One region of the Streptomyces sp. NBC_01244 genome, then DNA from elsewhere that is predicted to be linked to it. Evidence: riboswitches for the same ligand, from Rfam matches in the RefSeq annotation. Region 1 holds a riboswitch; each other region holds the start of a gene.
The links. A riboswitch is a leader RNA that binds a small molecule or an ion and turns the genes downstream of it on or off. The one in region 1 is predicted to bind cobalamin.
Positions count from the first base shown of each region.

Region 2: it holds a riboswitch for cobalamin, as region 1 does, so the genes downstream of both, OG247_RS28420 (ribonucleoside-diphosphate reductase subunit alpha) here and OG247_RS38180 (CoA-acylating methylmalonate-semialdehyde dehydrogenase) in region 1, are expected to answer to the same signal.
Region 3: it holds a riboswitch for cobalamin, as region 1 does, so the genes downstream of both, OG247_RS29495 (energy-coupling factor ABC transporter permease) here and OG247_RS38180 (CoA-acylating methylmalonate-semialdehyde dehydrogenase) in region 1, are expected to answer to the same signal.

Region 1 is NZ_CP108488.1:8,578,000-8,588,236, forward strand. Features, by position in the region: gene OG247_RS38170 (enoyl-CoA hydratase/isomerase family protein) at 1-592, opposite strand, end outside; gene OG247_RS38175 (acyl-CoA dehydrogenase family protein) at 589-1,740, opposite strand; partial or broken gene OG247_RS38180 (CoA-acylating methylmalonate-semialdehyde dehydrogenase) at 1,737-3,234, opposite strand; cobalamin riboswitch at 3,425-3,595, opposite strand; gene OG247_RS38185 (cobalamin-binding protein) at 3,657-4,571, shown strand; gene OG247_RS38190 (short-chain fatty acyl-CoA regulator family protein) at 4,587-6,002, opposite strand; gene aceA (isocitrate lyase) at 6,404-7,684, shown strand; gene aceB (malate synthase A) at 7,722-9,326, shown strand; gene OG247_RS38205 (3-hydroxybutyryl-CoA dehydrogenase) at 9,323-10,207, shown strand.
Region 2 is NZ_CP108488.1:6,268,722-6,278,958, forward strand. Features, by position in the region: gene OG247_RS28390 (HD-GYP domain-containing protein) at 1-734, shown strand, start outside; gene OG247_RS28395 (tetratricopeptide repeat protein) at 837-1,844, shown strand; gene def (peptide deformylase) at 1,910-2,560, shown strand; gene OG247_RS28405 (helix-turn-helix domain-containing protein) at 2,642-3,622, opposite strand; gene OG247_RS28410 (hypothetical protein) at 3,716-3,937, shown strand; gene OG247_RS28415 (ribonucleotide-diphosphate reductase subunit beta) at 3,934-4,947, opposite strand; gene OG247_RS28420 (ribonucleoside-diphosphate reductase subunit alpha) at 4,947-7,349, opposite strand; cobalamin riboswitch at 7,510-7,638, opposite strand; gene OG247_RS28425 (GNAT family N-acetyltransferase) at 7,705-8,202, opposite strand; gene OG247_RS28430 (YbdD/YjiX family protein) at 8,290-8,487, opposite strand; gene OG247_RS28435 (carbon starvation CstA family protein) at 8,484-10,237, opposite strand, start outside.
Region 3 is NZ_CP108488.1:6,508,498-6,518,734, reverse strand. Features, by position in the region: gene OG247_RS29515 (hypothetical protein) at 1-113, shown strand, start outside; gene OG247_RS29510 (SsgA family sporulation/cell division regulator) at 329-736, shown strand; gene OG247_RS29505 (AMIN-like domain-containing (lipo)protein) at 921-1,388, shown strand; gene OG247_RS29500 (flavodoxin family protein) at 1,431-2,156, opposite strand; cobalamin riboswitch at 2,452-2,645, shown strand; gene OG247_RS29495 (energy-coupling factor ABC transporter permease) at 2,675-3,370, shown strand; gene OG247_RS29490 (energy-coupling factor ABC transporter substrate-binding protein) at 3,370-3,708, shown strand; gene cbiQ (cobalt ECF transporter T component CbiQ) at 3,712-4,461, shown strand; gene OG247_RS29480 (energy-coupling factor ABC transporter ATP-binding protein) at 4,458-5,309, shown strand; gene OG247_RS29475 (PadR family transcriptional regulator) at 5,319-5,873, shown strand; gene OG247_RS29470 (EF-hand domain-containing protein) at 5,918-6,127, opposite strand; gene OG247_RS29465 (tRNA-dependent cyclodipeptide synthase) at 6,382-7,185, shown strand; gene OG247_RS29460 (cytochrome P450) at 7,166-8,404, shown strand; gene OG247_RS29455 (YncE family protein) at 8,494-9,681, opposite strand; gene OG247_RS29450 (polysaccharide deacetylase family protein) at 9,678-10,237, opposite strand, start outside.

The DNA.
Region 1 (10,237 bases):
CCGGCAGCCGGTCGGCGGGTACGAAGTGGTCGGCGAGGCCGCACAGCAGGGCGTCCGCCGCGCCGACCGGCGTCCCCGTCAGGGCCAAGTGGGTGCCCAGCTCGCCGGGGGCCAGAGCGAGCAGGTACGTTCCGCCGACGTCGGGAACGAAGCCGATGCCGGTCTCGGGCATGGCGATGCGGGAGCGTTCGGTGACGATGCGGACGGTGCCGTGCGCGGAGATCCCGACGCCGCCGCCCATGACGATGCCGTCCATCAGGGCCACGTACGGCTTGGGGTAGCGGGCGATGCGGGCGTTGAGGCGGTACTCGTCGCGCCAGAAGTCCGCCGAGGCCGTGCCGCCGCTGCGGGCGTCCTCGTAGATCGCGCGGATGTCGCCACCCGCGCACAGGCCGCGTTCGCCGGCGCCCTCGATGACCACCGTCTCGACGGCCGGGTCGTGCTCCCAGACGGTGAGGGCCTGGTCGATGCGCAGGGCCATGGGATGCGTGAGGGCGTTGAGGGCCTTGGGACGGTTGAGCGTGATGTAGGCGGCGTGGCCCTCGGTGCGCAGGAGGACGTGGTCGGGTTCTTCGGGGGATGTGTGGTTCATCGCAGGGTCTCCGTCAGTCCGCGCGCGACGATGACGCGCATGACCTCGTTGGTGCCTTCCAGGATCTGGTGGACGCGCAGGTCGCGGACGATCTTCTCGATGCCGTATTCGCTGAGGTAGCCGTATCCGCCGTGGAGTTGGAGGGCGCGGTCGGCGACCGCGTAGCCGGTGTCGGTGGCGAACCGCTTGGCCATCGCGCACAGTCGCGGGGCCAGCGGATCGCCCGCGTCGAGGGCCTCCGCGGCCTGCCGGAGCAGGGCGCGGGCGGCGGCGAGTTCCGTGGCCATGTCGGCCAGCCGGAACTGGAGCGCCTGCGCGTCCAGGAGCCGGCCGCCGAAGGCCTCGCGGTCCGCGAGGTAGGACAGGCTGCGGTCCAGGGCGCTCTGCGCGCCGCCCAGCGAGCAGGCGGCGATGCCGAGGCGCCCGCCGTTGAGGCCGTTCATGGCGATGCGGAAGCCGTCCCCCTCGACGCCGAGGCGGCGATCGTCGGGGACCCGGACGGCGTCGAGGATGACCTGGCGGGTGGGCTGCGCGTTCCAGCCCATCTTGGCCTCGTTGGGGCCGAACGAGACTCCGGGGTCTTCGCGTTCGACGACGAAGGCCGAGATGCCGCCCGGGCCGGCCTCGCCCGTCCGCGCCATGACCACGTAGACGCCCGAGGCTCCGGCGCCGGAGACGAACTGCTTGACGCCCGTCAGGACGTAGTGGTCGCCCTCCCGCTCGGCGCGGGTGCGCAGGGCGGCGGCGTCGGAGCCGGCGCCCGGCTCGGTCAGGCAGTAGCTGCCCAGGGTGTCCGCCGAGCAGAGGCCGGGAAGCCAGCGCTCTCGCTGGCCCCGGTTCCCGTAGCGGTCGATCATCCAGGCGACCATGTTGTGGATGGACAGGTACCCGGCGATGGACGGGCAGCCGGTGGCGAGGGTCTCGAAGACGAGGACCCCGTCGCTCCGGCTGAGACCCGAACCGCCGTGCTCCTCGCGGACGTAGACCCCGCCGAGGCCCAGACCGGCGGCCCGGCGCAGGACCTCCACGGGGAAGTGCTTGGTCCGGTCCCACAGGACGGCGTGGGGAGCGAGATGCTCCTGGGCGAAGTCGAGGGTGACCTCGGCGAGGGCGAGCTGGTCCTCGGTCAGGGTGGCCACCGGGCTCATCCCGTCGTCGGAATGCTGAAGTTCGCGCCTTCCTTGGCCCCGGAGGGCCAGCGCGAGGTCACGGTCTTCGTGCGCGTGTAGAAGCGGATGGAGTCGGGACCGTGCTGGTTCAGGTCGCCGAAGCCGGACCGCTTCCAGCCGCCGAAGGTGTGGTAGGCGACGGGGATGGGGACGGCACGTTGACGCCGACCATGCCGGCGCCCACCCGGCGGGTGAAGTCGCGGGCGGTGTCCCCGTCCCGGGTGAAGATCGCGACGCCGTTGCCGTACGGGTGTTCCGTGGGCAGGCGCAGCGCCTCCTCGTAGTCGGCGGCCCGTACGACGCTCAAGACCGGGCCGAAGATCTCCTCGCGGTAGATCCGCATCCCCGGGGTGACGCGGTCGAAGAGGCTGGGCCCGGTGAAGTAGCCGTTCTCGTGCCCGGGCACGGTGAACCCGCGTCCATCGACGAGGAGTTCGGCCCCTCGGTTGCTCCGATGCCGACGTAGCGGTCCACCCGGTCCAGTGCGTCGCGGCTGACCAGGGGCCCGAAGTCGGCCTCGGGGTCGTCGGAGCGGCCGACGCGCAGCGTGGCCAGGCGCTCCTTCAACTTCGCGACCAGGGCATCCGCGGTCTCCTCGCCGACGGGCACGACGACGGAGACGGCCATGCAGCGTTCCCCGGCAGAGCCGTATCCGGCGCCGATCAGCGCGTCGACGGCCTGGTCCAGGTCGGCGTCGGGCATCACGACCATGTGGTTCTTGGCCCCGCCGAAGCACTGGGCGCGCTTGCCGTGCGCGGCGGCGGTGGCGTAGACGTACGCGGCGATCGGGGTCGATCCGACGAAGCCGAGGGCCTGGACGCGGGGGTCTTCGAGGAGGGTGTCGACGGCTTCCTTGCCGCCGTTGACGACATTGAGCACGCCGGCCGGCAGGCCTGCCTCCAGGAAGAGTTCGGCCAGCCGCAGCGGTACGGACGGGTCTCGTTCGGAGGGCTTCAGGACGAAGGAGTTTCCACAGGCCAGGGCGGGGGCGGCCTGCCAGAGGGGGATCATGGCGGGGAAGTTGAAGGGGGTGATCCCGGCGACGACGCCGAGCGGCGAGCGCAAGGAGTGCACGTCGATGCCCGTGCTCGCGTTGTCGGTGAATTCTCCCTTGAGCAGGTGCGGGATCCCGGCGGCGAACTCGACCACCTCCAGGCCGCGTTGCAGGTCACCGTGGGCGTCGGCGACGGTCTTGCCGTGCTCGGCGGACAGCAGCCGGGCGAGCGAGTCCCGTTCCCCTTCGATCAGTTGGAGGAAGCGCAGCAGGACGCGTGAGCGGCGCTGCGGGTTCCACCGGGCCCAGTCGGCCTGAGCCTCTTCGGCGTTGGCGATGGCGGCCTCGGTGTCGGCGCGCCCGGCCAGGGGGACCCGGGCCTGGACCGTCCCGGTGTTGGGGTCGTACACGTCGGCGAAGAGGCCGGAGGTTCCGACCGTGTGCTTGCCGCCGATGAAATGGGTGAGCTCGCGGACCATGGGTGCCTGCTCTCGTCAGGTGAGATCCGGGGAATGGCACGGCCTGCCGGCGGACGGCACCCGATGGGATGCGCCGCTGGGGAAGGTCGTGGGACTACGAGCGCGCGGAAGTGGTGTGCGCGCGCTCCGCCGGATCACCAGGGTCGTGGGTACAAACCGGTGCCATGCGTGTCTGCTCCATCCTCGTGGACAACACGGAACATCCGCGGCCGGTATCCTGACTCCCGGATCCCCGCGTGCCGCCCGCCTTCCCGACAGACCTCGTCAGTGGCGTGTGGATGGCAGCACACTCCCCGGTCACAGTGGCGGGACCGTGCCGGTTTTTCACCGGCTTCCCTGCACCGCGGACCTTATGGGCACGAACATATAGTTGGACGTCCTAGTAAGTCCAGACCCACCGCCCGCGCGCCTACAGTCGGTGCATGCGCATCGTCTCCCTGCTCCCGGCGGCCACCGACATCGTGGCGGAACTCGGCCTCGCCGCCGACCTGGTCGGACGCACCCACGAATGCGACTGGCCGCCCGCGGCGGTCGCCTCCGTACCCGTGGTCACCCGGGCCGAGTTCGCCGCCGAGGACCTCAGCAGCCGGGAGATCTCCGAGGCCGTGGGCGGGGCCGCCCACTCCGGGTCCTCGCTCTACACCCTGGACACGGAGGCGCTCGCCGCCCTCGCCCCGGAACTCGTCCTCACCCAGGACCTGTGCGACGTGTGCGCCGTGTCCTACGAAGGAGTCTCGCGAGCCGTGCGCGTGCTCGACGGCGGTGCCCGCGTACTGAGCCTGGAGCCGCGCACCCTCGATGACGTACTGGACTGCCTGGTCACCGTGGGGGAACTGCTCGGAGTGCGCGAGCGGGCGGAGCGCCGGCGGACGGCGCTGCGCGCCCGGCTCGAGGAGGTACGGCGGCTGACGGCAGGCCGTGCCAGGCCCCGGGTCGTGGCCATCGAGTGGCTCGACCCGCTGTGGCCCGCCGGGCACTGGGTGCCCGAGCAGATCACGTATGCGGGAGGCGAACCGTTGCTCGCCGCACAGGGCGAGCACACGAAGCCGATGACTTGGGAGGCGGTCCGCGCTGCCCGCCCGGACGTGGTGCTGCTCTTGCCCTGCGGTTTTCCGCCCGAACGCACGCTCCGCGAGCGCGACCTGCTGACGTCCCTCCCCGGTTGGAACGATCTCCCCGCGGTACGGGCAGGGGCCGTCTGGGTGCTGGACGGGCCCGCCTACTTCAACCGCCCCGGCCCGAGGGTCGTACGCGGAGCCGAGGTGCTCGCCCATGTCCTGCACGGCGTGCAGGCGGGTGATCCCGTCACCGCGGGCGAGGCCCGCCGCACGGACTGAGCGGCCGGGTTCCGGTCAGTCGCGGGCGGAGGCGGGAATGCCCGCAACCGGGTACGGGACGAAGGTGCTGCTGTTCTCGTCGACGGCCAGGGTCCGGCCGAGCGGCGGGACCGCGCGCTGGGGGCAGTCGAGCCGTTCGCACAGGCGGCAGCCCATGCCGATGGGGGTGGCGGCCGACCTGTTGTCGAGGTCCAGTCCGTCCGCGTACACGAGCCGGGACGCGTGCCGGGTCTCGCATCCGAGGCCGATGGCGAAGGTCTTGCCCGGCTCGCCCCAGCCGCCGCGGTGACGGGTGACGGCGCGCGCGGTCCACAAGTACCGCTGCCCGTCGGGCATGGCGGCGACCTGGACGTGGATGCGGCCGGGCGCGGCGAAGGACTCGTACACGTTCCACAGCGGGCAGGTGCCGCCCGCGCGGGAGAAGTGGAACCCGGTGGCGGACTGCCGCTTGGACATGTTCCCGGCGCGGTCGACCCGGACGAAGGAGAAGGGGACGCCGCGCAGCCTGGGGCGTTGCAGGGTGCTGAGGCGGTGGCAGACCGTCTCGTAGCCGAGCCCGAAGTGGTCGGTGAGCCGCTCGATGTCGTAGCGGAACTCCTCCGCCGAGGTGTGGAAGGCCGTGTAGGGGAGGATCAGGGCGGCCGCGAAGTAGTTCGCGATGCCGATCCGTGCCAGGGCGTGCGTGGGGGAACCGGGTGTGAAGTCCTCGGTGGCCAGCCGGTCGAGTTCGTCCCCGTACTCGATCAGGGCGAGTTGGGTGGCCATGCGGAAGGCCTGCTGGCCCGGGCGGAGCCGGTTCGACAGGTGGAGTACCCGGGCGGCGGCGTCGTAGTGGTGCAGCCGGTCGGAGTCCGCGGAGATGCGGATCCCGTGGCGGTCGGCGAGTCGGAGGTTCAGCGCGCGGATGACGTCCCCGGGGCGGATGCCGATCGCGCGGGCCAGCTCCTCGGCGGCGAAGTCGGCGTCATGGAGGTAGTTCTGCCGCCGGTAGAAGAACTCGCGGATCTCCTCGTGGGGCGAACGCGGAGACTCCGCCACCGCGTCGCGGCCGTCGGCGGCGTCGGCGAGCCGCTCCGCCAGCAGCTGGCTCCGGCGGCCGAGGTCCAGCAGCACCGAGGCCACGGCCGGCATCCGGGTGGCCAGGTCGGCCAGATCGGAAGGGGACACGCGGGCCTCGGCCACCTGCTGGGCGAGGGCCTCGCGCAGGTCGGCCACCATACGGCTGGTGTCACGCTCCGAGAAGAAGCCGGGATCCACCCCGAACGCCTCGGTCAGGCGCAGCAGTACGGGGACGGTGAGCGGGCGCGAGTCGTGCTCCATCTGGTTGAGGTAGCTGGGTGAAATGCCGAGGACCCTGGCCAGGTCGGCCTGGGTCATGCGGCGCTCCTCACGCAGCCTGCGCAGCCGCGCTCCCGCGTACGTCTTGCTCACCGGACTCCTCCAGGGTCGGACGGGCTCCGTCAGCATAGGGCGACTTCGCCTTTCCCGAGGCTTCGCAAACTTGGCAAATTCGGCCTCGAAGATTCACAAACCTTGGCAGTTGTACCCCCTTGATGGCATCCAGTGCCACTGCCAGAGTCGGTCCTGCGGCCAGCCGGTACCGGTAGCCGGAACGGACCCCGGGTCGCCGATCAATGCCCTGATTTCGGTGATCCGGCCATCCCGCTTCCGGTAGATCGGCAGCATTGCTCAGCTCCGCCCCCCGTAGGCGGTCCGGCGGCCGCATCTCGCACTCAGGCACAGAGTGCCACCACCTGGGCTTCGGTCCAGGGCATTGGCAAGACAAGCGACGGATGGAAACGGTGACGGTCATGGCAGAGGCGAACACGACGATGACGGCGGCGACGGCGGCGGCCGAGCAGCTGAAGCAGCGGTGGGCGGACGACCCGCGGTGGGCGGGCATCGAGCGGACGTACACCGCCGAGGACGTGGTCCGGCTGTCCGGGAGCGTCCGAGAGGAGCACACCCTGGCCCGGCGAGGAGCGGAGCGCCTGTGGCGGCAGCTCCACGAGCAGGACTACATCCACGCGCTGGGCGCGCTGACCGGCGGCCAGGCGGTCCAGCAGGTGCGGGCCGGCCTGCAGGCGATCTACCTGTCCGGCTGGCAGGTGGCCGCCGACGCCAACCAGGCCGGGCACACCTACCCGGACCAGAGCCTGTACCCGGTGAACTCCGTTCCCCAGGTGGTCCGCCGGATCAACAACGCGCTGCTGCGCGCCGACCAGATCGCCACGGCCGAAGGCGGCTCCGACACCACGGACTGGCTGGCCCCGATCGTCGCGGACGCCGAGGCCGGCTTCGGCGGACCGCTGAACGCCTTCGAGCTGACGAAGGCGATGATCGCGGCCGGCGCCGCGGGCATCCACTACGAGGACCAGCTCGCCTCGGAGAAGAAGTGCGGCCACCTCGGCGGCAAGGTCCTCGTCCCCACCTCGCAGCACATCCGCACCCTCAACGCGGCGCGCCTCGCCGCCGACATCGCCGGCACGCCGACCCTGATCATCGCCCGCACCGACGCCCTGGCAGCGAACCTGATCACCAGCGACGTCGACGAGCGCGACGCCCGGTTCGTGACGGGCGAGCGCACGGCGGAGGGCTTCTACCGCGTGCAGAACGGCACGGCCCCGGTGATCGCCCGTGGCCTTGCCTACGCCCCGTACGCCGACCTCATCTGGGTCGAGACCGGCACCCCGGACCTGGAGCAGGCCCGCGAGTTCGCCGAGGCGATCCACGCGCAGTACCCGGACCAGATGCTGGCCTACAACTGCTCGCCGTCCTTCAACTGGAAGGCAGCACTGGACGACGATCAGATCGCCAAGTTCCAGCGCGAGCTGGGCGCGATGGGCTACCGCTTCCAGTTCATCACCCTGGCAGGCTTCCACTCCCTCAACCACGGCATGTTCGACCTGGCCCGCGGCTACGCCGAGCACGGCATGACCGCGTACGTCGACCTCCAGGAGCGGGAGTTCGCCGCACAGGCGCAGGGCTTCACCGCGGTCAAGCACCAGCGCGAGGTCGGCACGGGCTACTTCGACCTCGTCTCCACCGCCGTCAACCCCGCCTCCTCCACCACCGCGCTGGCCGGCTCCACCGAGGAAGAGCAGTTCCACTAGCCCCCGCCCCCCGCCCCCCGCCGAGGAGAAGATCCGCATGTCACTCAAGCCCCTGATCAGCAGTGTCCAGGTCCTCGGTGTGCCGGGTGAGCGCCACGAGGAGATCCTGACGCCCCCGGCCCTGGAGTTCATCGGCCGGCTCGACGCGGCGTTCGCCGACCGCCGCCTCGACATCCTCAAGGAGCGGCGCCGCCGCTCCGCCCACCTGGCCGACGGGAAGCAGCTCGTCTTCCCGCTCGCCACGCGAGCCGTACGCGACGACTCCCACTGGCGGGTCGCACCTCAGGGCCCCGGGCTCACCGACCGCCGGGTGGAGATCACCGGGCCGCCCGAACGCCGCATGACGGTCAACGCCCTGAACTCCGGCGCCCGGGTGTGGATGGCGGACTTCGAGGACGCCACCGCGCCCACCTGGGACAACGTCATAGGAGGCCAGCTGAACCTGCTCGACGCCATCGAGCGGCGCATCGACTTCACCACGGCGGAGGGCAAGGAGTACCGCCTCGGCGAGAACCTCGCCACGATCATGGTCCGTCCGCGCGGCTGGCACCTCACCGAGGAGCACCTGGCGATCGACGGCCGGCCCGTCTCGGCGTCGCTCGTCGACTTCGGCCTGTACTTCTTCCACTGCGCACAGCGGCAGATCGACGCCGGGCACGGCCCGTACTTCTACCTCCCCAAGCTGGAGAACGCGTACGAAGCACGGCTGTGGAACGACGTCTTCGTCCTCGCCCAGGACCTGCTCGGCATTGCGCGCGGCACCGTCCGGGCCACCGTCCTGATCGAGACGATCACCGCCGCGTTCGAGATGGAGGAGATCCTCTACGAACTGCGCGAGCACAGCGCCGGACTGAACGCGGGCCGCTGGGACTACCTCTTCAGCCTCATCAAGACCTTCGGCCACCGCACCGACTTCCAGCTCCCCGACCGGGCCGCCGTCACCATGACGGCCCCCTTCATGCGCGCCTACACGGAGCTGCTCGTCCGCACCTGCCACCGGCGCGGGGCCCACGCCATCGGCGGCATGGCCGCCCACGTCCCCAGCAAGGACACCGCAGCCAACTCCGCCGCGCTCGCGAAGGTCCGCCTCGACAAGGAGCGGGAGGCGGAAGACGGCTTCGACGGCTCCTGGGTCGCCCATCCCGGGCTCGTACGCGTCTGCCGCGAGGTCTTCGACAACGTCCTGGGAGAACGCCCGAACCAGCTGGACCGGACCCGTGAGGACGTCGACATCGCGGCCGCCGACCTCCTGTCCGTCCGCCGGATCGCCGCCCCGCCGACCTCGGAAGGCGTCCGCTCCAACGTGGCAGTGGCGCTGCGCTACTTCGACGCCTGGCTGCGCGGCAGCGGGGCGGTTGCCCTGAACGGGCTGATGGAGGACGCCGCCACCGCCGAGATCGCCCGCGTCCAGATCTGGCAGTGGCTCCGCCACGACCGGGTGGACCGGCGGACGGTCATCGACCTCCTCGACGCCGAATGCGCCGCCCTGGAGGCCGAGGACCCGCAGGCACTCGCCCTCGAAGCCAGGGAGGTCTTCGTGGACACCGCCCTCTCGATGCAGCTCCCCGCCTTCTTCACCCCCGAGGCCTACACCCGCCACCTCGTCCGCCGTACCTCCCTCGCCGCGCAGGTGACCGCATGAACGCCCCCGTACGGCCGGACCGGATCCTGCGCGTCGGGGTGGTCGGCGGCGGCCGGATGGGAGCCGGAATCGCCGAGGTGTGCGCCCGCGCCGGACTGGACACCGTGGTCGCCGAGGCGGACGCGGCCGCCGCCCGGGCCGCCCGCGAGCGCGTCGCCGTCTCCCTGGAGCGCGCCGTTCAGCGGGGGAAGCTGGACCGGAGCTCCGCCGAGGACGCCCTGGCCCGGCTGGTGTTCACCGGGGACCTGGAGGACCTCGCCGACCGGCAGCTCGTCATCGAAGCGGTGACGGAGAACCCGGAGGCCAAGACGGCGGTCTTCACCGCCCTCGACAAGATCGTGGAGGACCCCGGGGGAATCCTCGCCACCAATACCTCCGCCATCCCGATCATGCGGCTGGGCATGGCCACGGGGCGCGCGGACCGGGTGGTGGGCCTGCACTTCTTCAACCCCGTGCCCGTTCTGCCGCTCGTCGAGGTCGTGTCCTCCCTCCACACCTCGCCGGACACCCTCGCTTCCGTGGAGGCATTCGCCCGAGACACGCTGGGCAAGACCACGGTCCGTTCCCAGGACCGGGCCGGCTTCGTGGTCAACGCCCTGCTGATCCCTTATCTCCTCTCGGCCGTCCGCATGGCCGAATCGGGCTTCGCCGGCGCGACGGACGTGGACGCGGCCATGGAAATGGGCTGCGCCCACCCGATGGGTCCGCTGAAGCTGGCGGACCTGATCGGCCTGGACACGGTCGCGGCGATCGCCGAATCGCTCTACGAGGAGTTCAAGGAACCGCTGTACGCCCCGCCCCCGTTGCTTCAGCGGATGGTGCAGGCGGGGATGCTGGGCCGCAAGAGCGGTCGCGGGTTCCACACGTACGGCCGGGTCTGAGGGGCCCGGCAGACCTCCGGCCATGAGGGT
Region 2 (10,237 bases), 2.3 Mb from region 1:
CCGGCTGGCCGTTCTCCCCGCTGCTCCGCGACGAGCTCCGCGCCCAGCTGGGCATCGGCTCCGCGATCTGCGCCACGGGCGTGGTCATGGCCCTCGGCGTCGCCGTCGCCGGTCTGTGGGCGGTGCCCGTCTTCAGCGTGCCGCTGCTCCTGACCCAGATGTCCTTCCACCGGATCACCGCCATCCGCACCACCTACCGCCAGACCATCACCTCCCTCGCCCGTGCCACCGAGATCGCCGGCTACACCCGGCCCGGCCACTCTCGCCGGGTCGCCGCCCTCAGCTGCGCCGTGGGACGGGAGCTGGGCCTCTCGGAGCGGGAGCTCAGGGTGCTGGAGTACGCCGCCCTCATGCACGACATCGGGCAGCTCTCCCTCGTCGACCCGGTTCCGGCGGGGGCCACCGCCGAGCTGCCCGAGGCCGAGGCCCGCCGGATCGCCGGGCTCGGCGGGGAGGTGGCCCGCCAGACCGGGGTCCCGGCCGAGGTCGCGGTGGTGGTGGAACTGCAGGCGGACCCGTACCGCGAGCAGCCCGTCGCCGCCCGGATCGTGCGCGCGGTCAACGCGTACGACGATCTCGTCGGCGGTGCCCGTCACCCGGGCGGCTCATTGGAGGCCCTGGAGCGGCTGCGCCTGGGGACCGGGCACGATTACCAGCCCGAAGTCGTGGAATGTCTTGCCAGGGTGCTCGCCCGGGGTGGACGTGCCAGAGTCGTACCCGTCCCGCCTGGGTAACCCATGGGTAATGAGCGGCCGTCCGAGTGGGCATGGTTGGATGCCAGTGAGAGTGTTCCCAGGAGCAGTGTCCCGAGCAAGAGTGTCCGGCAGGCGGGAATCGTGAGGATCTTCGGGAAGGTACGGCATCGGCCCTCCGCCTCGTGGCGGCAGGCCACCGACCGCGCGTTCACGCTGATCGGCGACGGTCGGTACGAGGACGCGGGTGCGCTCCTGACCAGAGCGGCGGATCTGGAGCCCTGGCTGTCCGAGTCCTGGTTCAACCTGGCGCTGCTCCACAAGTTCCGCCACGACTGGGAGCAGGCGCGGGCCGCCGGGCTGCGTGCCGTGGCCCTGCTCGACCGGGAGACCGGCGCCCCGGACTGGTGGAACGTCGGCATCGCCGCGACCGCGCTGCAGGACTGGCCGCTGGCCCGCCGCGCGTGGCAGGCGTACGGGCTGAAGGTGCCCGGAGACCCGCACGGCGCGGGCGGCGGCCCGCACGCCAACGGCGAACCGGTCGGCATGGAGCTGGGGAGCGCGGCCGTACGGCTGTCGCCCGAGGGCGAGGCCGAGGTGGTCTGGGGCCGCCGGCTGGACCCGGCCCGCATGGAGGTCCTGTCGATCCCGCTGCCCTCCTCGGGGCGGCGCTGGGGCGAGGTCGTCCTGCACGACGGGGTCCCGCACGGCGAGCGCGTGACCGCGGCCGGGCCCTCGTACCCCGTATTCGACGAGATCGAGCTGTGGGCGCCGTCCCCGGTGCCGACCTGGGTGGTGCTCCTGGAGGCGGCCACCGAGGCCGACCGCAACGCCCTGGAGCAGCTGGCCTCCGACGCCGGCTTCGCCGCCGAGGACTGGTCCTCCTCGGTGCGGCTGCTGTGCCGGACCTGCTCGGAGAGCGCGATGCCGAGCGGCGAGGGGGACGGCGAGCACCTGGACCCGCACGACCACAGCGAACCGGGCCACCCCGGCCCGCTGGGCCACCGCACGACCGGGTCCGGATCCCTGTGGGTGCCCGAGCGGGAGTGCGGGATCGCGGCGCCGGCGGGCCTGGTGCGCGGGCTGCTCGACGGCTGGGTCGCGGACAGCCCGGACAGCCGGGAGTGGCGGGATCTCGAAGAGGTCTGCTGAGCCGGGGCCGTAGTCTGTACCGGCACATCGGTGACTGGTGGAATTACGGAAGGCGTACGGCGGACATGGCGCAGCAGGAGAACGACGTTGTCGAGGTCGGTGTGGCCGGCGAGGTGAACGACGGGTACGTCGTGGACACCGAGGACTGTGAGGCGCGCGAGCTCGCCCACCGCGAGCGCGGCACGGCCCGCCCCATCACGGTGGTCGGCAACCCGGTCCTGCACCGGGAGTGCAAGGACGTCACCGAGTTCGGTGACGAGCTGGCGCAGCTGATCGACGACATGTTCGCCAGCCAGAAGGCCGCCGAGGGCGTGGGCCTCGCCGCGAACCAGATCGGCGTCGACGCCAAGGTCTTCGTCTACGACTGCCCGGACGACGACGGCAACCGTCACACGGGCGTGGTGATCAACCCGAAGCTCGTCGAGCTGCCGGCCGGCGCCCGGATCCTGGACGACTCGAACGAGGGCTGCCTGTCGGTCCCGACCGCCTACGCCTCGCTGGCCCGCCCGGACTACGCCGAGGTGACCGGCCAGGACGCGCAGGGCAACCCGATCAAGGTCCGGGGCACCGGCTACTTCGCGCGCTGCCTCCAGCACGAGACCGACCACCTGTACGGCTACCTGTACATCGACCGGCTCTCGAAGCGGGACCGCAAGGACGCGCTGCGGCAGATGGAAGAGGGCACCGCCCGCTACGAGACCGTTCCGAACGCGTAGCCCCCTCCCGCAGGCACAAGGCGCCCCGCTCCGGTCAGGAGCGGGGCGCCTTTCGTGTGCGGGGCGGGAGCACGTCGGCCGTCAGGCCGCGGCCGGGCCCCGGAAGGTGCGCCGGAAGGCGTTCGGGGTGGTGCTCAGCGTCCGCAGGAAGTGGTGGCGCAGGGCCGCGGCGGTGCCGAATCCGCAGCGGCCCGCGATCGCGTCCACCGTCTCGTCGGTGGCCTCCAGCAGCTCCTGCGCCAGCAGGACCCGCTGGCGCAGGACCCACTGGTACGGAGTGGTCCCCGTCTCCTGGAGGAAGCGGCGGGCGAAGGTCCGCGCGGACATGTGGGCCCGCTCCGCGAGCTGCTCGACCGTGATCTCCTCCTCCAGGTGGCGGGCCATCCAGCCGATCACCTCGCCCACCGTGTCGCAGGAGGTGCGCGGCAGCGGGCGCTGGATGTACTGGGCCTGCCCGCCGTCGCGGTGCGGTGGTACGACCATCCGCCGGGCGATGGTGTTGGCCACCTCGGCGCCCTGCTCCTGACGCACGAGGTGCAGGCACGCGTCGATCCCGGAGGCGGTGCCGGCCGAGGTGATCACCGAGCCCTCGTCCACGTAGAGCACGTCCGGGTCGACCCTGGCCCGCGGGAAGCGGCGCGCCAGGGTCGGGGCGTGCATCCAGTGCGTGGTGCAGCGCTTGTCGTCGAGCAGCCCGGCCGCGCCCAGCACGAAGGCCCCGCTGCAGACGCTCAGCACCCGCGCGCCCCGGTCCACGGCCCGCCGCAGGGACTCCAGGAGGGGCTCCGGGTAGACGCGCGTGGCGGCCTCGCGGTCGGCGGGCAGGCAGATCAGGTCCGCCTCCTCCAGCCGCTCGGGTCCGTGGGGGAGCGTGAGGCTGTAGTGGCCGTCGCCCACGGTGATCGGATTCTCCTCCATCGCGCAGACGGCGAAATCGTAGGTCGGCAGGCCAATGGCGCTGCGGTCGATCCCGAAGACCTCGCAGAAGATGCCCATCTCGAAGGGGGTGACCCCGTTCACCACGGCCACGGCCACGTTGTTGAGGGAGGAAGGCTTCAGCATGCTTCCAGTGTGCCAGGAAGTGTGGCAGTAATTCGCTCTTCCATGACAGTCCTGCCACTGTCGGGTTTCGGCCGCCCTGGCGAGAGTGGAGTCATGAACACATTCCTCGACTACCTCGTCGTCCTCGCCGTCGCCGCCCTCCTCCTGGGCCCCGCCCTCTACGGGGCCGCGCGCGAGCGCCGCCTCGACCGGCAGATCCGCGCGGCCGACGAGCGCCGCCGCCGGGAACGGCAGAGCGCCCCCGCCCGAAGTCCCGGTCACCCAGGTCCGTCTCCCCAAGGGCGGGGGCGCCGACAGCAGATGACGGCCGCTTAGAAGTCTTCGTCCAGGTCGACCGTTCCCTCGACCGCGACCTGGTAGGCCGACGGGCGGCGCTCGAAGAAGTTCGTCAGCTCCTGGACGCCCTGGAGCTCCATGAAGGTGAACGGGTTCTGCGAGCCGTAGACGGGCGCGAAGCCGAGGCGGACCAGGCGCTGGTCCGCGACGCACTCCAGGTACTCGCGCATCGACTCGGTGTTCATGCCCGGCAGGCCGTCACCGCACAGGTCGCGGCCGAACTGCAGCTCCGCCTCCACGGCCTCCTTCAGCATGTCGACGACCTGCTGCTGGAGCGCGTCGTCGAAGAGCTCCGGCTCCTCCTTGCGGACCGTGTCGATCACCTCGAAGGCGAAGCTCATGTGGGCGCTCTCGTCGCGGAACACCCAGTTGGTGCCCGTCGCCAGGCCGTGCAGCAGGCCGCGCGACCGGAACCAGTACACGTACGCGAACGCCCCGTAGAAGAACAGGCCCTCGATGCACGCGGCGAAGCAGATCAGGTTCAGCAGGAAACGGCGGCGGTCGGAGGCCGTCTCCAGGCGGTCGATCTTCTCGACCGAGTCCATCCAGCGGAAGCAGAACTGAGCCTTCTCGCGGATCGAGGGGATCTCCTCGACCGCGTCGAAGGCGGCCGCGCGGTCGTCCGGATCGGGCAGGTAGGTGTCGAGCAGCGTCAGGTAGAACTGGACGTGCACGGCCTCCTCGAAGAGCTGGCGCGACAGGTACAGGCGCGCCTCCGGGGAGTTGATGTGCTTGTACAGGGTCAGCACGAGGTTGTTCGAGACGATCGAGTCGCCCGTCGCGAAGAACGCGACCAGGCGGCCGATCATGTGCTGCTCGGAGGGCGTCAGCTTCGCGAGGTCCGCGACGTCCGAGTGGAGGTCGACTTCCTCGACGGTCCAGGTGTTCTTGATCGCGTCCCGGTAGCGCTCGTAGAAGTCCGGGTAGCGCATGGGGCGGAGCGTGAGCTCGAAGCCCGGGTCCAGGAGGTTCTTGGTGGTGTCGGACATTACTGGCAGGCCTCGCAGGACTCGGGGTTCTCAAGGGAGCAGGCCAGCGCGTCGGCGTCGACGGCCTGCGGGAGCGGGGTGGCGGCCGCCGGGACCGTGCTGCCGGAGGCGGCGCGGGCGATCTTCGTCGCGGGGCGGGAGCGCAGGTAGTACGTGGTCTTCAGGCCCTGCTTCCAGGCGTACGCGTACATCGAGCTGAGCTTGCCGATGGTGGGCGTCTCCAGGAACAGGTTCAGCGACTGCGACTGGTCCAGGAACGGCGTACGGGCCGCCGCCATGTCGATCAGTCCGCGCTGCGGGATCTCCCACGCCGTGCGGTACAGCTCGCGCACCTCGGCCGGGATCCAGCCGAAGCCCTGGACCGAGCCGGAGGCCTCGCGCAGCGCCTCGCGGGTCTGGGCGTCCCAGACGCCGAGCCGCTTGAGCTCCTGCACCAGGTAGCCGTTGACCTGGAGGAACTCCCCGCTCAGGGTCTCGCGCTTGAACAGGTTGGAGACCTGCGGCTCGATGCACTCGTACACGCCCGCGATGGAGGCGATGGTCGCCGTCGGGGCGATGGCCAGGAGCAGGGAGTTGCGCATGCCGCTCTTGGCGACGCGGGCGCGCAGCGCGTCCCAGCGCTCCGGCCAGTTCAGCTCGACGTCGTAGTGATCCGGGTGCAGGACGCCGCGGGCGGTGCGGGTCCGCTCCCACGCGGGGAGCGGGCCGCTGCGCTCGGCCAGGTCGCAGGAGGCCTCGTACGCGGCGAGCATGATGCGCTCGGAGAGCTTCGTGGACAGGGCCTTCGCCTCGGGGGAGTCGAAGGGCAGCTTCAGCTGGAAGAAGACGTCCTGGAGGCCCATCGCGCCCAGGCCCACCGGGCGCCAGCGGGCGTTGGAGCGGCCGGCCTGCTCGGTCGGGTAGAAGTTGATGTCCACGACGCGGTCGAGGAAGGTGACCGCGGTGCGGACGGTCTCGTCCAGGCGCTCCCAGTCGATGCCGCCGTCCACGTCGCCCGTCCCGGGCAGGACGAAGGCGCCGAGGTTGACCGAACCGAGGTTGCAGACGGCCGTCTCGCCGTCGTTGGTGACCTCGATGATCTCGGTGCAGAGGTTCGAGGAGTGGACGACGGTGCCCGGCTCGGCGGTCTGGTTCGCCGTGCGGTTGGAGGCGTCCTTGAAGGTCATCCAGCCCTGGCCGGTCTGCGCGAGGGTGCGCATCATCCGGCCGTACAGGTCGCGGGCGGGCATGGTCTTGCGGGCCAGGCCCGACTCCTCGGCCTTGCGGTAGGCCGCGTCGAACGCGTCGCCCCACAGGTCGACCAGCTCGGGGACGTCGGCCGGGGAGAACAGCGACCAGGCGGCGTCGGCGTTCACGCGGCGCATGAACTCGTCCGGCACCCAGTGGGCCAGGTTCAGGTTGTGCGTACGGCGCTGGTCCTCGCCGGTGTTGTCGCGGAGCTCCAGGAACTCCTCGATGTCCGCGTGCCAGGTCTCCAGGTAGACGGCGGCGGCGCCCTTGCGGCGGCCGCCCTGGTTCACGGCGGCGACGGAGGCGTCGAGGGTCTTCAGGAACGGCACGATGCCGTTGGAGTGGCCGTTCGTACCGCGGATCAGCGAACCGCGGGCGCGGACGCGGGAGTACGAGAGGCCGATGCCGCCGGCGTGCTTGGAGAGGCGCGCGATCTGGTGGTAGCGGTCGTAGATCGAGTCGAGCTCGTCCAGCGGGGAGTCCAGCAGGTAGCAGGAGGACATCTGCGGGTGCCGGGTGCCGGAGTTGAAGAGGGTGGGGGAGGAGGGCAGGTAGTCGAGGCGGCTCATCAGCCGGTAGAGCGAGGCCACTTCCTCGACGGCCTGGACCGACTCGTTCTCGGCGAGGCCGCAGGCCACGCGCAGCATGAAGAACTGCGGGGTCTCGATGACCTGGCGGGTGATCGGGTGGCGCAGCAGGTAGCGGCTGTGCAGGGTGCGCAGGCCGAAGAAGCCGAAGCGGTCGTCCGCGCCCTCGGCGAGCGCGTGCCCGACCAGTGCGTCGAGCCGGTTCGCGTGCAGGCGCACGAAGTCCGCGGTGCGGTCGGCGATCAGCCCCTCGCGGTGGCCGACCTCGACGGAGCCGGAGAAGGAGGTGGCGCCCTGGCCGGCGGCCTCGACGCGCACGGCCAGCGTCAGCAGGCGGGCGGCGAGGCGGGAGTAGGCCGGGTCCTCGGAGATCAGCCCGGCGGCCGCCTCGGTGGCGAGCGTACGGAGCTCCGCCTCGTCGGCGGCGGCGCTGCGGCCGCGCAGCGCGGCGGCGGCGACCCGGCCGGGGTCGGTGTCGGGCAGATCGGCGGTCAGCTCGGTGAGCGTGCGCAGGAGCGCGGCCCCCGGACCCTCATAGGCGGACGGGTCGGACTCGGCGCGCGGTGCGGAAGGCGCGATGGTCACGGGGGGAGCTCTCCCTCGCTCGGCTCCGGGAACACCTTTGGTGCGGGGCGCGAGGGGGCGCACGTGGGGGAGCGCGTGCCTGGCAGGGCAGTGCGCGTGCGCCACGTGGCGTCCACCGGCCCAACCGCGAGGCCCGGACGTGTCTGCACCCGGTTCGGTCGAGCCGGGCGCACTGTCGACAGGTCCTCGGACTTGCGGATGCGCCGAGCGAGTCGGTGCATTTCATACCGTTGCGGGACAGTTCCGGATTCTCACCGGATTCCCCTGCGACGACAGCGAGCATGAGCATACATGTGGGGGCCGCTGCTTGCGGTAGCCCCCACATGTTGTGTCGCTCCCCGTGGGCGGTACGGCCCTAGAGCTCCAGGCGGTAGGTCAGCAGCGGCAGGCCCGGAACCGGGGACCAGTCCCGCTCCGGCGTCCGTACGAAGCCCAGCCGGTCGTAGATCCGGTGCGCCCCGAGCATCTTCTCGGTGGTCGACAGCACCAGGTGGCCCACGCCCTCCAGGTCCCGGGCGCGGCTCACGCAGGCCCGTACGAGGGCCTCGCCCGCGCCGCGTCCGCGCGCCGCCGGGGAGACGGCCAGCATCCGGAACTCCGCCTCGCCGGGACCCGCGATATCGCACAGCGGGCTGCCGGGAGGGGCGAAGGTCACACCGCCGAGCAGCGTGCCCTCGTACTCCGCGACGAGCACCTCGCCGGCGGGGGCCCGGCCGGCGACGTCGCGCAGCCGGCCCAGGTAGGGGTCCTTCTCACCGAAGGTCAGCAGTCCGTCGTCGAGGTAGGCCCGTGCGGTGATCTCGGCGAGCTCTTCGTATTCGGCGGTCGCCGCCGTCCTGATGATGATGTCCATGGCTCCGAGTGTGCGACAGGGCAAGGAAAGAGGCCGCCGCATTCCGTCGGGTGGACGGTGATGCGGCGGCCCCGGGGGCGCTCCGGCTCAGCAGCAGCGGAACCCTTCGCGCGGATCGCCCTCGCGGGCGTCCGTACGGGCCCGCTCGAAGGCCCGGCGCGACTGGACCTCGGCGTCGGGGTCGTGCGTACGGGCGTGGGCGACGTAGTGGTCGTAGGCCGCCTCGCCCGAGAACTCCCGTACGAAGTACCGGGCCCGGCTCAGCACGTGGTGCAGGCGCGTCACGCCGGTTCCCGCACGGGGTCCTCCACCCGGCCCCCGCCCGAGTCGAGGCCGGCCGCGGCGAGCTCCGCGCGCTCCTCGGCGGTCGGGATGAGCCCGGCCGGGGCGACGAGCCTGGACTCGGTCCACGGGACCTCGGTCAGGGTGACCGACTCGGGCTTGCGGATGGCCCGGAGGCAGGTCCGGGCCGCGTCCACGAGCACGATGATGATCAGCAGGGCGAAGAACACCGACAGGACGCCGTCCACCGTGGCGTTGGTGACGACGGTGTGCATCTCGTCCATGTTCTTGGCGGGCTTGAGGACCTTGCCCGCGTCGATGCCGTCCTGGTAGACGTCCCGCTGCGCGAAGAAGCCGATCTTCGGGTTGTCGGAGAAGATCTTCTGGTAGCTGGCGGTGAGCGTGACGGCCAGGTCCCAGGCGAGCGGAACGCCCGTCACCCAGGCCCACTTGAGCCGGCCGGACTTGATCAGCAGGGTGGTGCAGACGGCCAGGGCGACCGCGGCGAGGAGCTGGTTCGCGATGCCGAACAGCGGGAAGAGCTGGTTGATGCCGCCCAGCGGGTCCTTGACGCCGACCCACAGGAAGTAGCCCCAGCCGCCGACGACGATCGCGCTGGCGAACCAGACGCCCGGCTTCCAGCTGACGTCCTTGAAGGACTTGTGCACGTTGCCGAGGGTGTCCTGGAGCATGAACCGGCCCACGCGGGTTCCCGCGTCGACCGTGGTCAGGATGAACAGGGCCTCGAACATGATCGCGAAGTGGTACCAGAAGGCCTTCATCGAGGTGCCGCCGATCACGGCCGAGAAGATCTCCGACATTCCGAGTGCGAAGGTCGGCGCGCCGCCCGTACGGGACAGCAGGCTGGTCTCCTCGACGTCCTTCGCGGCCTGCGCGAGGGCCTCGGGGGAGATGGCGAAGCCGAAGTTCGTCACGGCCTGCGAGGCCGTCTCGACGGTGGCCCCGACGACCCCGCCGGGGGAGTTGATGGCGAAGTACAGGCCGGGATCGATGATGCAGGCCGCGATGATCGCCATGATGGCGACGAAGGACTCGGTCAGCATCGCGCCGTAGCCGATGACCCTGACCTGGGTCTCCTTCTGGATCATCTTCGGGGTGGTGCCCGAGGAGACCAGGGAGTGGAAGCCGGACAGGGCTCCGCAGGCGATGGTGATGAAGACGAACGGGAACATCGAGCCGGCGAAGACCGGGCCGTCGCCGCGCGAGGCGAACTCGGTGACCGCCGGCATCTTCAGCGTGGGCATGGCGATGACCACGCCCACGGCCAGCAGCCCGATGGTGCCCACCTTCATGAAGGTGGAGAGGTAGTCGCGCGGGGCGAGCAGCATCCACACCGGCAGGACGGACGCCACGAAGCCGTAGGCGATCATCCAGATGACCAGCGTCTCCTTCTCCAGGGTGAAGGTGTCCGCCAGCGAGGACTCGGCGACCCAGCCGCCCGCGACGATGGCGAGCAGCAGCAGCGCCACGCCGACGACGGAGACCTCGGTGACCTTGCCCGGGCGCAGGACGCGCAGGTAGAAGCCCATGAAGAGGGCGATCGGGATGGTCATGCCGATGGAGAAGACGCCCCACGGGGAGTGCGCCAGCGCGTTGACGATGACCAGCGCCAGCACGGCCAGCAGGATGATCATGATGGCGAAGACGCCGATCAGCGCGGCGGCGCCGCCGACCGGGCCGATCTCGTCCCGGGCCATCTGGCCGAGCGAACGGCCGTTGCGCCGGGTGGAGA
Region 3 (10,237 bases), 2.1 Mb from region 1:
CGGGCTTCGGCGCCTCGAACCAGAACAACGGCGCCCAGGCCAACGGTTCGGGCTTCACCGCGATCGGCCAGTCCAACGCGCACGAGTCCTTCATCTACAACCCGCTCCCGTAGTGCCGGCCGGGGCCCCCGCCCCGGTCGCACAGGTCCGCCGAGCCCCGCCCTCCCCCCGGAGGGCGGGGCTCGGCGCATCGGGCGAAGTAGGGCCGAGCGGCCCGGCCGTACGGGACCTTCGGCAGCGGAAAAGCGGTCCGGGGGTGGGCTAGCTTGCCCGAGTGGGCATGTCGCGCGTGCGTCGGCGAGACCCCACCCGAGAGAGAGGCGCCCGCATGACCGGCACCGAACACCGCGTCCTGCCGCTCCGGCTCGAGGCCGCGACCGCGCCCGTCCCGGTGCGGGGCGTCTTCGTGTACCGCACCGAGCGGCCGTACGAGATCTCCCTCGACTTCGAGGGTGCCGGGATGCACCTCGCGCGCTGGGTCTTCTCCCGGGAACTGCTGCTCGACGGCCAGATCTGCGCCACCGGCGAGGGCGACATACAGGTGTGGCCGCGCTGGAAGGGCACCGAGCCGCGCGTCTTCCTCGCCTTCAGCAACGGCGAGCAGTCGTGCGTGGTGTCCGCCCGGGCCAAAGACGTACGGGAGCTGTGCCGCCGGATGACCGAGCTGGTGCCGCGCGGCCAGGAGCACCGGTACTACGACCTCGACGCCGAGCTGAGCGCCCTCCTGCCCAGCTGAACCGGGTAAACGCGATCAACCGGGTGAGCCCGGCGAACGCGGCGAACCCGGTGCAACCACGACCGTAGCGGGCGCGTCTTCACGGGTGACACCGTTCCCCGTCTCTCGGAATCGAGGGGACGCCATGAACCGTCCACGCCGCCGGCAGGCCACCGCACTGGGGTTGGGCGCACTGCTCTCCGCCATGCTCGCCTTCGCCGCCCCGGCCTCCGCCGCAGCCACGACCGCCGCCGCCACCACTACCGCCACCACGATCACTCCGCTCGTCGTCAATGCCCGCTGGGGCGGGCACTGCACGTACGACCGCGTGGTCATCGACCTGCAGGGATACGTACCCGAGGTCACCGTCACCCGCGTCCCGTCGCTGATCTACGACGGATCCGGCAAGCCCGTCCCGCTGCCCGGGCGGTACTTCCTGGAGATCCGCCTGCACCCCGCCGCCGGACACGACGACGCGGGCCGCAACGTCTACCGCGGGCCCAAACTCCTCAAGATCTACCTGCCCAAGCTGAAGGGCATCGCCCTGACCGGCGACTACGAGGGGTACGTCACCTTCGGCGCCGCCTTCGACACCAAGCCCGCCTACACCTCGTTCAAGCTGCACGCCCCGGAGCGCTTCGTCCTGGACATCGCGCACCCGAACGTCTGCTGAGCACGCCGGCGGGAGGAGTGAAGAGGGAGGCGGGACCGGGGGCTACCGGTGCTCGGGGTTCGGGAAGTCGAAGCGGCAGCCCGCGTCCCACAGGGAGCGCTGGTTGCCGTGCGCCGGCATCCCGCCGGACCGCTTGAGCAGAGCGGCCAGGTGCATGAGGTTCCAGCTCATGAAGGCCGTGTTCCGGTTGGTGAAGTCGTTCTCGGGTCCGCCGGATCCGGGGTCCAGGTACGAGGGCCCGGGTCCGGCCTCGCCGATCCATCCGGCGTCGGCCTGCGGGGGGATCGCGTAGCCGAGGTGCTGGAGGCTGTAGAGGATGTTCATGGCGCAGTGCTTGACGCCGTCCTCGTTCCCGGTGATCAGCGCCCCGCCCACGCGCCCGTAATAGGCGTACTGTCCCTGCTCGTTCAGGATCGAGGAGCAGGCGTAGAGCCGCTCGATGACCTGCTTCATCACCGAGCTGTTGTCCCCGAGCCAGATCGGGCCGCACAGCACGAGGATGTCGGCGTCCATGATCTGGCTGTAGAGCACCGGCCACTGATCGCTCTCCCAGCCGTGGTCGGTCATATCGGGCCAGACACCGGTGGCGATGTCGTGGTCGACGGCCCGGATGAGCGAGGTCCGGACCCCGGCCGCCTCCATCACCGCGCGGCTCTTGTCGATCAGGCCCTCGGTGTTGCTGGGCTCGGGCGATCGCTTGAGCGTGCAGTTGACGTAGACGGCGGTGAGGTCGGAGTAGTCGAAGGAGTGCGCGGTGTCGGTAGCCACCCGTCCAGCCTCTCCGGGGCCCGGCGCGGCCGCCACCGGGCCGCGCCCGTCCGGGCGACCGGGCGACCGGGCGACCGGCGCAGGCGATGAGGACCTCGCGGCCGGTTCGTCCGTACGGAAGGGCGCGCCGAAGCGGGCAGCCGGGCCCGGGCTGCCACGGATCCGTGGAACTCCGTTTCCACGCGGGGCCATTGAGGCAGACGGCAGCCGCACGGGCACACGGCGTGACGCACAAGCGGAATCCGGTCACCACCCGGCGCGATCGGGGCGGGTTGTGACCGGTCCGCGCGGCCGACTAGGGTCAGCGGGCCTTGGTGTTCGGGAAACCGGTGGGAAACCGGTGCGGCCCTCGCCACTGTGATCGGGAAGTCCGGCTCCACTCCTGCGGGAAAGCCACTGGGCTGCGCGGGAGGTTCCGCGCTGCCCGGGAAGGCGGAGCATGGACATCAACCCGTGAGCCAGGAGACCGGCCGGGGCGCGTTGTCCATCCACGAGGTGCTGGAGAGGTCTCCCTACTCATGCATATAGCCGAGGGGTTTCTGCCCCCTTTGCACGCGGTCGCCTGGGGCGCCGTGTCCGCCCCCTTCGTCGTCCACGGCGTCCGCTCGCTCACCCGCGAGGTGAAGGCCAACCCGGAGAGCACGCTGCTGCTCGGCGCTTCCGGAGCGTTCACTTTCGTCCTGTCCGCCCTGAAAATCCCCTCCGTGACGGGCAGTTGCTCGCACCCCACGGGCACCGGGCTCGGGGCGATCTTGTTCCGGCCGCCGATCATGGCGGTGCTCGGCACGATCACCCTGCTGTTCCAGGCCCTGCTGCTGGCGCACGGCGGGCTCACCACCCTCGGCGCCAACGTCTTCTCGATGGCCATCGCCGGCCCGTGGGCGGGCTACGCCGTCTACCGGCTGCTGCGGAAGTCCGGTCTCCCGCTGATGGTCACCGTGTTCTTCGGCGCCTTCTTCGCCGACCTGGTCACCTACTGCGTCACCAGCGTGCAGCTCGCCATGGCCTTCCCGGACCCGGCTTCCGGTTTCCCGGGCTCGCTCGCGAAGTTCGGGGGGATCTTCGCGGTCACCCAGATACCGCTGGCCGTGAGCGAGGGGCTGCTGACCGTCCTGGTGATGCGGCTGCTGATGGCGTCGAGCAAGTCGGACCTGGTCCGGCTGGGCGTCGCGAAGCTGACCTCCGCCCGTACCGAAGAGAAGGCGGCGGCCTGATGAGCGGGATGTCCAAGAACGCGAAGATCAACACGCTGCTGCTGCTCCTGGTGGCGGCGCTGGCCGTCCTGCCGCTCGCCCTGGGGCTGGGCGAGGGCAAGGAGGAGCCCTTCGCCGGCGCCGACGCGCAGGCCGAGGTGGCGATCACCGAGCTGAAGCCGGATTACGAGCCCTGGTTCTCCCCTCTGTACGAGCCCCCTTCCGGCGAGATCGAGTCCGCGCTGTTCGCCTTGCAGGCGGCGCTGGGCGCGGGCGTGCTCGCCTACTACTTCGGCGTCCGCAAGGGCCGCCGCCAAGGAGCGGCCGCCGCCGCTGCCGCCGCCGCCCCGGAGGCGTAGGCGGTGCTGCCGATCGACGTGGCCGCGCACGGCAGTCGCTGGCGCGGTCGGCACCCGCTGGAGAAGGCCCTGCTCGGGGTCGGGCTGACGGTCACCGCCGTGTGCCTGCCGCCCTGGCCGGGCGGGCCGCTGGTGGCCGCCGCCACCCTCGCCGTGCTGCTCGGCCCGGCCGGGGTGGCCGGCCGGCAGCTCTGGCGGGCCTTCCGGATCCCGCTCGGCTTCTGCTTCACCGGGGCGCTGCCGCTGCTGTTCGCCGTCGGGGGCCCGGCGGGTCCGGTGTCCCTGGCCCCCGACGGCCCCCGACTGGCCGCCGAACTGCTGCTGCGCACCTCGGCGGCCTCGCTCGGACTACTGCTGTTCGCCTTCACCACCCCGGTCTCCGACGTACTGCCCCGGCTGGTCCGGGCCGGGGTGCCGGCCCCGGTCGTAGACGTGGCCCTGGTCATGTACCGGATCGGCTTCCTGCTGCTCGACTCCATGGCCCAGGTCCGCCGGGCCCAGGCGGCCCGGCTCGGGCACACCGGCCGGGCGGCGGTGTGGCGTTCCCTGGCCGGGCTCGCCGCCACCTCCTTCGTACGGGCCTTCGACCGCGCGGCCAAGCTCCAGGCGGGGCTGGCCGGACGCGGTTACGACGGGGCGCTGCGGGTCCTCGTACCGGAGGCGGCCCTGTCGTGGCGCTTCCTGACGGCAACCGCCGGCCTGCTGGCGTCCCTGATCACCCTGACCCTCACCCTGAAGGGGCTCTCCCTGTGAACCCGTCGCTGCCCCCCTCACCCCACCCGGTGGTGGAACTGTCCGGCGCGGGCTACGCCTACGAGGACGGCCCGGCGGTCCTGACCGGCGTCGACTTCGCCATCGCGCCGGGCCGGGCGCTGGCCCTGCTGGGCCGCAACGGCAGCGGCAAGACCACGCTGATGCGGCTGCTGAGCGGCGGCCTGCGGCCCGGCGCGGGATCGCTGCGGCTGGACGGCACGGAGGTCTCGTACGACCGGGCCGGCCTGACCCGGCTGCGCACGTCCGTCCAGCTGGTGGTGCAGGACCCCGACGACCAGCTGTTCGCGGCCTCGGTGGAACAGGACGTGTCCTTCGGCCCGATGAACCAGGGGCTCCCCGCTCCGGAGGTCCGCGCCCGCGTGGACTCGGCCCTCGCCGCGCTGGACATCACGCACCTCCGGGACCGCCCCACGCACCTGCTCTCCTACGGGCAGCGCAAGCGTGCGGCGATCGCGGGGGCGGTGGCGATGGCTCCGCGGGTGCTGATCCTGGACGAGCCGACGGCCGGCCTGGACCCGGACGGCCAGGAGCGGCTCCTCGACGTCCTCGCGGGACTGCGGGCCTCCGGCACGACGGTGGTCATGGCCACCCACGACGTGGACCTGGCGGTGCGCTGGGCCGACGACGCGGCGGTCCTGACCCCGGCGGGCATCCGCTTCGGCCCCGCCGAGCCCCTCCTCTCGGACCCGCCCCTCCTCACCTCGGCGGGCCTGCGCCCGGCGTGGTCCCCGGCGGTGACGGCCTTCCTGCGCGCCCACGGCCACCTGGCGGCGGGCGCCCCCGGACCGCGCGATCCGCAGACACTGGCCGCCTGGGGGCAAATCTAGGATGGCCGCATGTCGCTCCCGCACGCCATCCTCACCGCCCTGCTCGAGAAGCCCTCGTCGGGGCTGGAGCTGACCCGGCGGTTCGACAAGTCGATCGGGTACTTCTGGTCCGCGACGCACCAGCAGATCTACCGCGAGCTCGGCCGGCTGGAGGAGGCCGGGCTGATCCGGGCGCTGCCCAGCGAGGGGCCCGTGCGGGGGCAGAAGAAGGAGTACGAGGTGCTGCCCGCCGGGAGCGGGGAGCTGGCGCGATGGGTCGGGGAGCGGCAGGATCCCAAGCCGGTGCGGGATCCCCTGCTGCTGCGGATCCGGGCGGCCGCGGTGGTGGGGCCGCAGGGGCTGGCCGCGGAGCTGCGGCGGCATCTGGAGCTGCACCGGGCCCAGTCGGCCGTGTACGAGGGCATCGAGGAGAAGGATTTCCCGGCCGGCCGGGACTCCGACGAGGACCGGTTGCGGCGTGTCGTGCTGCACGCGGGAACCGGGTTGGAGACGTTCTGGCTGCGCTGGCTGGAGGAGGCCCTCGCCGAGGTGGAGGGCATGGCCGCCGAGCCGCGGCAGGCCTGACGCGCGCCCCCGGCCCGGCAGGGGCCGGGGGGCGGCGCGGGGGCTTACTTGTTCAGGGAGTCCCAGAACTCGTCGAAGCTCAGCAGGCCGTCGCCGTTCGAGTCCTTGGCCGCTATCACGGCCTCCGCGACCGGGCCGGCGAAGGGGTCGCCCATCGCCGCCATCGCCGAACGGAACTCGTCGGCCGTGACGAAGCCGTCACCGTTCACGTCGAACTTGCCGAACGTCGTCCGTGCGTTCTCGATGTCCGCCACTGGGTCCACCCCTTCTTGGTGCTTGTTGACCGGCTCAGGGTAGCGGCATGCCCGGCCCCCTCACGCCCCGGGTCCCGTTCGAGCGGCAGATAGAAATTCAATTACTCTTCCGTAGTGCGGAAGCGATAATTCCAGCCAACAATTCAAGCCCCCACTTGTCACGCTCCGGGACCACGGCATAACGTAGCGACATTGCCGCCACACCGGGAGCGCAGGGCTCCCAGGGACAAGCGGCAACAAGGGCGATCACACAGGTGACGATCACAGCTGACGCATCATTCGAAGTTCTGCCCTTCACCCGCACTTGCCACCACATCTGGGAAGACGGCGACCATGTGCTCATCGGAGTGAGTCCTGGGAACAGCTACTTCAGCTCCGAGCGCATATCCGGCCTCACCCGATGGGCCACGACCCGGTTCGCACAGGTCGACTTCGTCTACGCAGACCTCCACGTGGACCGGATGTTCGCCGCCTTCGGCTACACCCAGGAACACGCCGAGAAGCGTGCGACGAAGGAAATCAAGGCAGTCCGGCGAAGGATTCTCAAGGGCGTGGAGGAGTCAGGGCCTCTGCATGCCGAGATCCGAGTGAGGGCACTTTCGGAGTTCCAGACGAACCCCGTCTACCAACTTCTGCACAGACGCGTACTCCATTTCCTGGAGTCCGACGACGAATTCCGCAAGGGCTGCGAGGAAATGGCCCTGCACTTTGTCGGATCCAAGTTGCCGGAAGGTGAATCAATCACCGACGCACAGTTGCAGGTGTGTTTCGATTACATGGCAGCCGAGCTGCCGTTCTTCATCGACACCCCGAGCATTCTCGACGTGCCGTCCTCCGTGGCGGCCTACCACGTCAAGATGCCGATGACCGACGTCCTCTTCGCGCGCGGTGGGGGCCTGCGCGCGACGAGGAACCAGGCATACGCCGTGGTACGGCCCGAGGCGGCCGAAAAGGCACAGAGCAACCCGAACAACCCGAACCCGAACCACCTGAACGCGAACACGCACGCGCACACCGCACCAACCGAAGGGACCGTCGATGAGCGTCGAGCAGCTTGAGGGCACCGGGCCGACCGCCGAGCCCCTCATCGACTTCCCCCTCTCCCGGCGCGGTGACGTGCTCCCGGAGGAGTGCACCTGGCTCCGCGAGAAGGCGCCGGTCGCGAAGGTCCGTACCCTCACCGGGGACCCGGCCTGGCTGGTGAGCAGCTACGCGCTGGCCAAGCAGGTGCTGGAGGACGAGCGCTTCAGCCTCAAGGACACGGCCAATGCCGGTGTCCCGCGCCAGTACGCGCTGACGATCCCGCCCGAGGTCGTCAACAACATGGGCAACATCAACAGCGCCGGACTGCGCAACGCGGTCATGAAGGCGCTCAACCCGCGCCAGAAGGGCCTGCAGGACTGGCTGCGCGCGAAGGCCGGCGAGCTCATCGACCAGCTCCTCGCCGAAGGGGGGCCCGCCGACCTGCGGGCCGGGTTCGCAGATCCCTTCTCCGCGGCCATGCACTGCCAGGTGCTGGGTGTGCCGTTCGAGGACTGGCGGCGGCTGATGTCGGGGCTGGACGTCGCGTTCATGACCGCTCGCGAGCCGTTCTCCGACTCGGCGCTCAACTGGTACAAGGACGTCGGCTACTTCGAGGACCGGCTGAAGGCGCAGCTGGCGCTGCCTGCCGAGGAGCGTACGGGGCTCCTCGGCAAGTTCGCCGAGCTGAAGGAGGCGGACCCGGAGTCGGCGCATCTGACCGACGACATGTTCGCCACCGTCGCCGTCTCGCTCTTCGGAGCCGGCGCCGTCTCCACCTCCGCGTTCCTGACCCTGGCGGTCCTGGCACTGCTGCAGAAGCCCGAGCTGATCGGGTACCTGCGCAAGCACCCGGAGCGCATGGGCAAGGCCGTGGAAGAGCTGCTGCGCTGGAACCTGTCCGTGGGCGACGGCCTGCCGCGCATCGCGATGGCGGACATCCAGGTCGGGGACGTGCTGGTCAAGGAGGGCGAGCTGGTCCTCGTCCTGCTGGAGGGGGCCAACTTCGACCCGGAGGCCTTCGAGAACCCCGACGAGCTGGACCTGGAGCGCGAGAGCTCCAGCGCCAACCTCGCCTTCGGCGCCGGCCGGCACTTCTGCCCGGCCTCCGCGCTGGGCCGGGCGCACGCCGAGATCGCGCTGGAGGTGCTGGTCGAGCGGCTGCCCGAGCTGCGTCTCGCGGTGCCCGCGGAGAACCTCGTGTGGCGGACCGGCTTCATCAAGCGCCTTCCCGAGCGGCTCCCCGTCGCCTGGTGAGGAGGCGGCGGTGAGCGGCCCAGAGTGCCCCGGGAGCTGTGCGAGCTCCCGGGGCACGCCCGTTCCCTCTCTGCTCGCGCGCTCGCGTCCTACCGGAAGATGCCGGTGTGGCCGAGGGAGTAGCGGCCGGGCTGCGGGTAGACGGCGAGGCCGTGCGGTCCACCGCCCACGGGGATCTTGGCGAGCTGATTGCCGGTGGTGGTGTCGATGGCGTAGACCTCGGAGTTGTAACGGCCCGAGAGCCACAGCACCTTGCCGTCGGCGGAGACCCCGCCCATGTCGGGGCTGCCGCCGTCGGGCAGTTCCCACTTCTTGGTCAGCTTGTTCTGGGTGAAGTCGAAGACGGAGACGGAGCCTTCGCCCCGGTTGGAGACGTACATCTCCTTGGAGTCGCGGCTGACGTAGAGGCCGTGGCAGCCCTTTCCGGTGGGCAGCAGCTTGGGGGTCTCGAACTTGTCGCCGCCGAGCACCCACATGCCGTGCGCCATCATGTCCGCGACGTAGAAGGTCTTTCCGTCCGGCGAGACCTTGACGTCCTGCGGCATCGCGCCCTCGAAGGGCAGTTTCTGCTGGCCGACGACCTCCATCTTCTCGGTGTCGACCTTGAGCAGTTCGCCGGAGAACTCGCAGCTCACGATGAAGTAGCGGCCGTCCGCGGAGAAGTCCGCGTGATTGACGCCGAAGCAGGTCACGGGGACGGTCTTCACGCGGTCCATCGTGTGCGGATCGCGGAAGACCAGCTCCTTGTCCATCGAGGCCATGACCACCGCGTACTTGCCATTGGGCGTGAAGTACAGGTTGTACGGGTCGTGCACCTCGACGGGCTTGCCGGCCTCTCCGGTGGCCGGGTTGATCGGGGTGAGCGTGTGGCCCCGGTTGTTGTTGACCCAGAGGGTCTTCATGTCCCAGGACGGGACCACGTGCTGGGGCTGGATGCCGACGGGGATGGTGTCGATGACCTTGTAGGTGACCGGGTCGATGACGGACACCGTGTTGGAGGAGGTGTTCGGCACGTAGACGCGGGACGGGAAGTCCTTGACCACCGGGGAGAGTTTGTTCGGCCGGTCCGCCGCGTACACGTCGTTCGGATCGAGGAGCGGCGGCATTCCGGCCAGGCCCGGCGGCGCGGCCGGTACGGCCTTGACGGGCGCGGCGGGCCCCTTCGTGCCGAGGGCCTCGGCGGGTCCCTTGTCGGCCGCTCCGCAGCCGGTCAGGGCGGCGAGGACCAGGCCGGCCAGCAACGCGGTGGCCTTCCGGGGAAGGCGGGTGGTCGTCATGGGGTCAGCAGCTCCGTGGTGGTCACCGCGCGCAGTTTGCGGCGTGCGAGTTCTTCGAGGAGGGGTGGCATCGCGTCGACCGTGTCCGCGTAGCCGAAGTGCAGGCTCACCACCGATCCGCCTTGGATCGGGCCGATGACGGTGCGGATGACGGCCGCGGCACCGGGCGAGGTGAAGTCGAGGGAGTCCACGTCGTACGAGAGGACGTGCGGGTAGCCCGCCCGCTGGGCCAGTTTTCGCACCAGGGGGGTGGCGTACTGGGTCTGGGACGGGCGGAACCAGGTGCCGATGGATCCGGTCAGCCGTTTGAGCCGGTCGGCGCAGCCGGTGATCTCGGCGTACGCCTGCTCCTCGGGCATGGTGTTGATCGCGAGGTGGCGCTGGGTGTGGTTGCCGAGCTCGTGGCCGCCGTCCAGGATCCGGCGGGCCATCTCCGGGTGGGCGTCGAGCCAGGCGCCGATGGCCAGTACGGTGACCCGCGCGCCCGCCCTTTCCGCTTCGGCGAGCACCGCCTTGGCGATGGCGGGGTCGCCGTTGCCGTGGAAGGTGAGCGCGA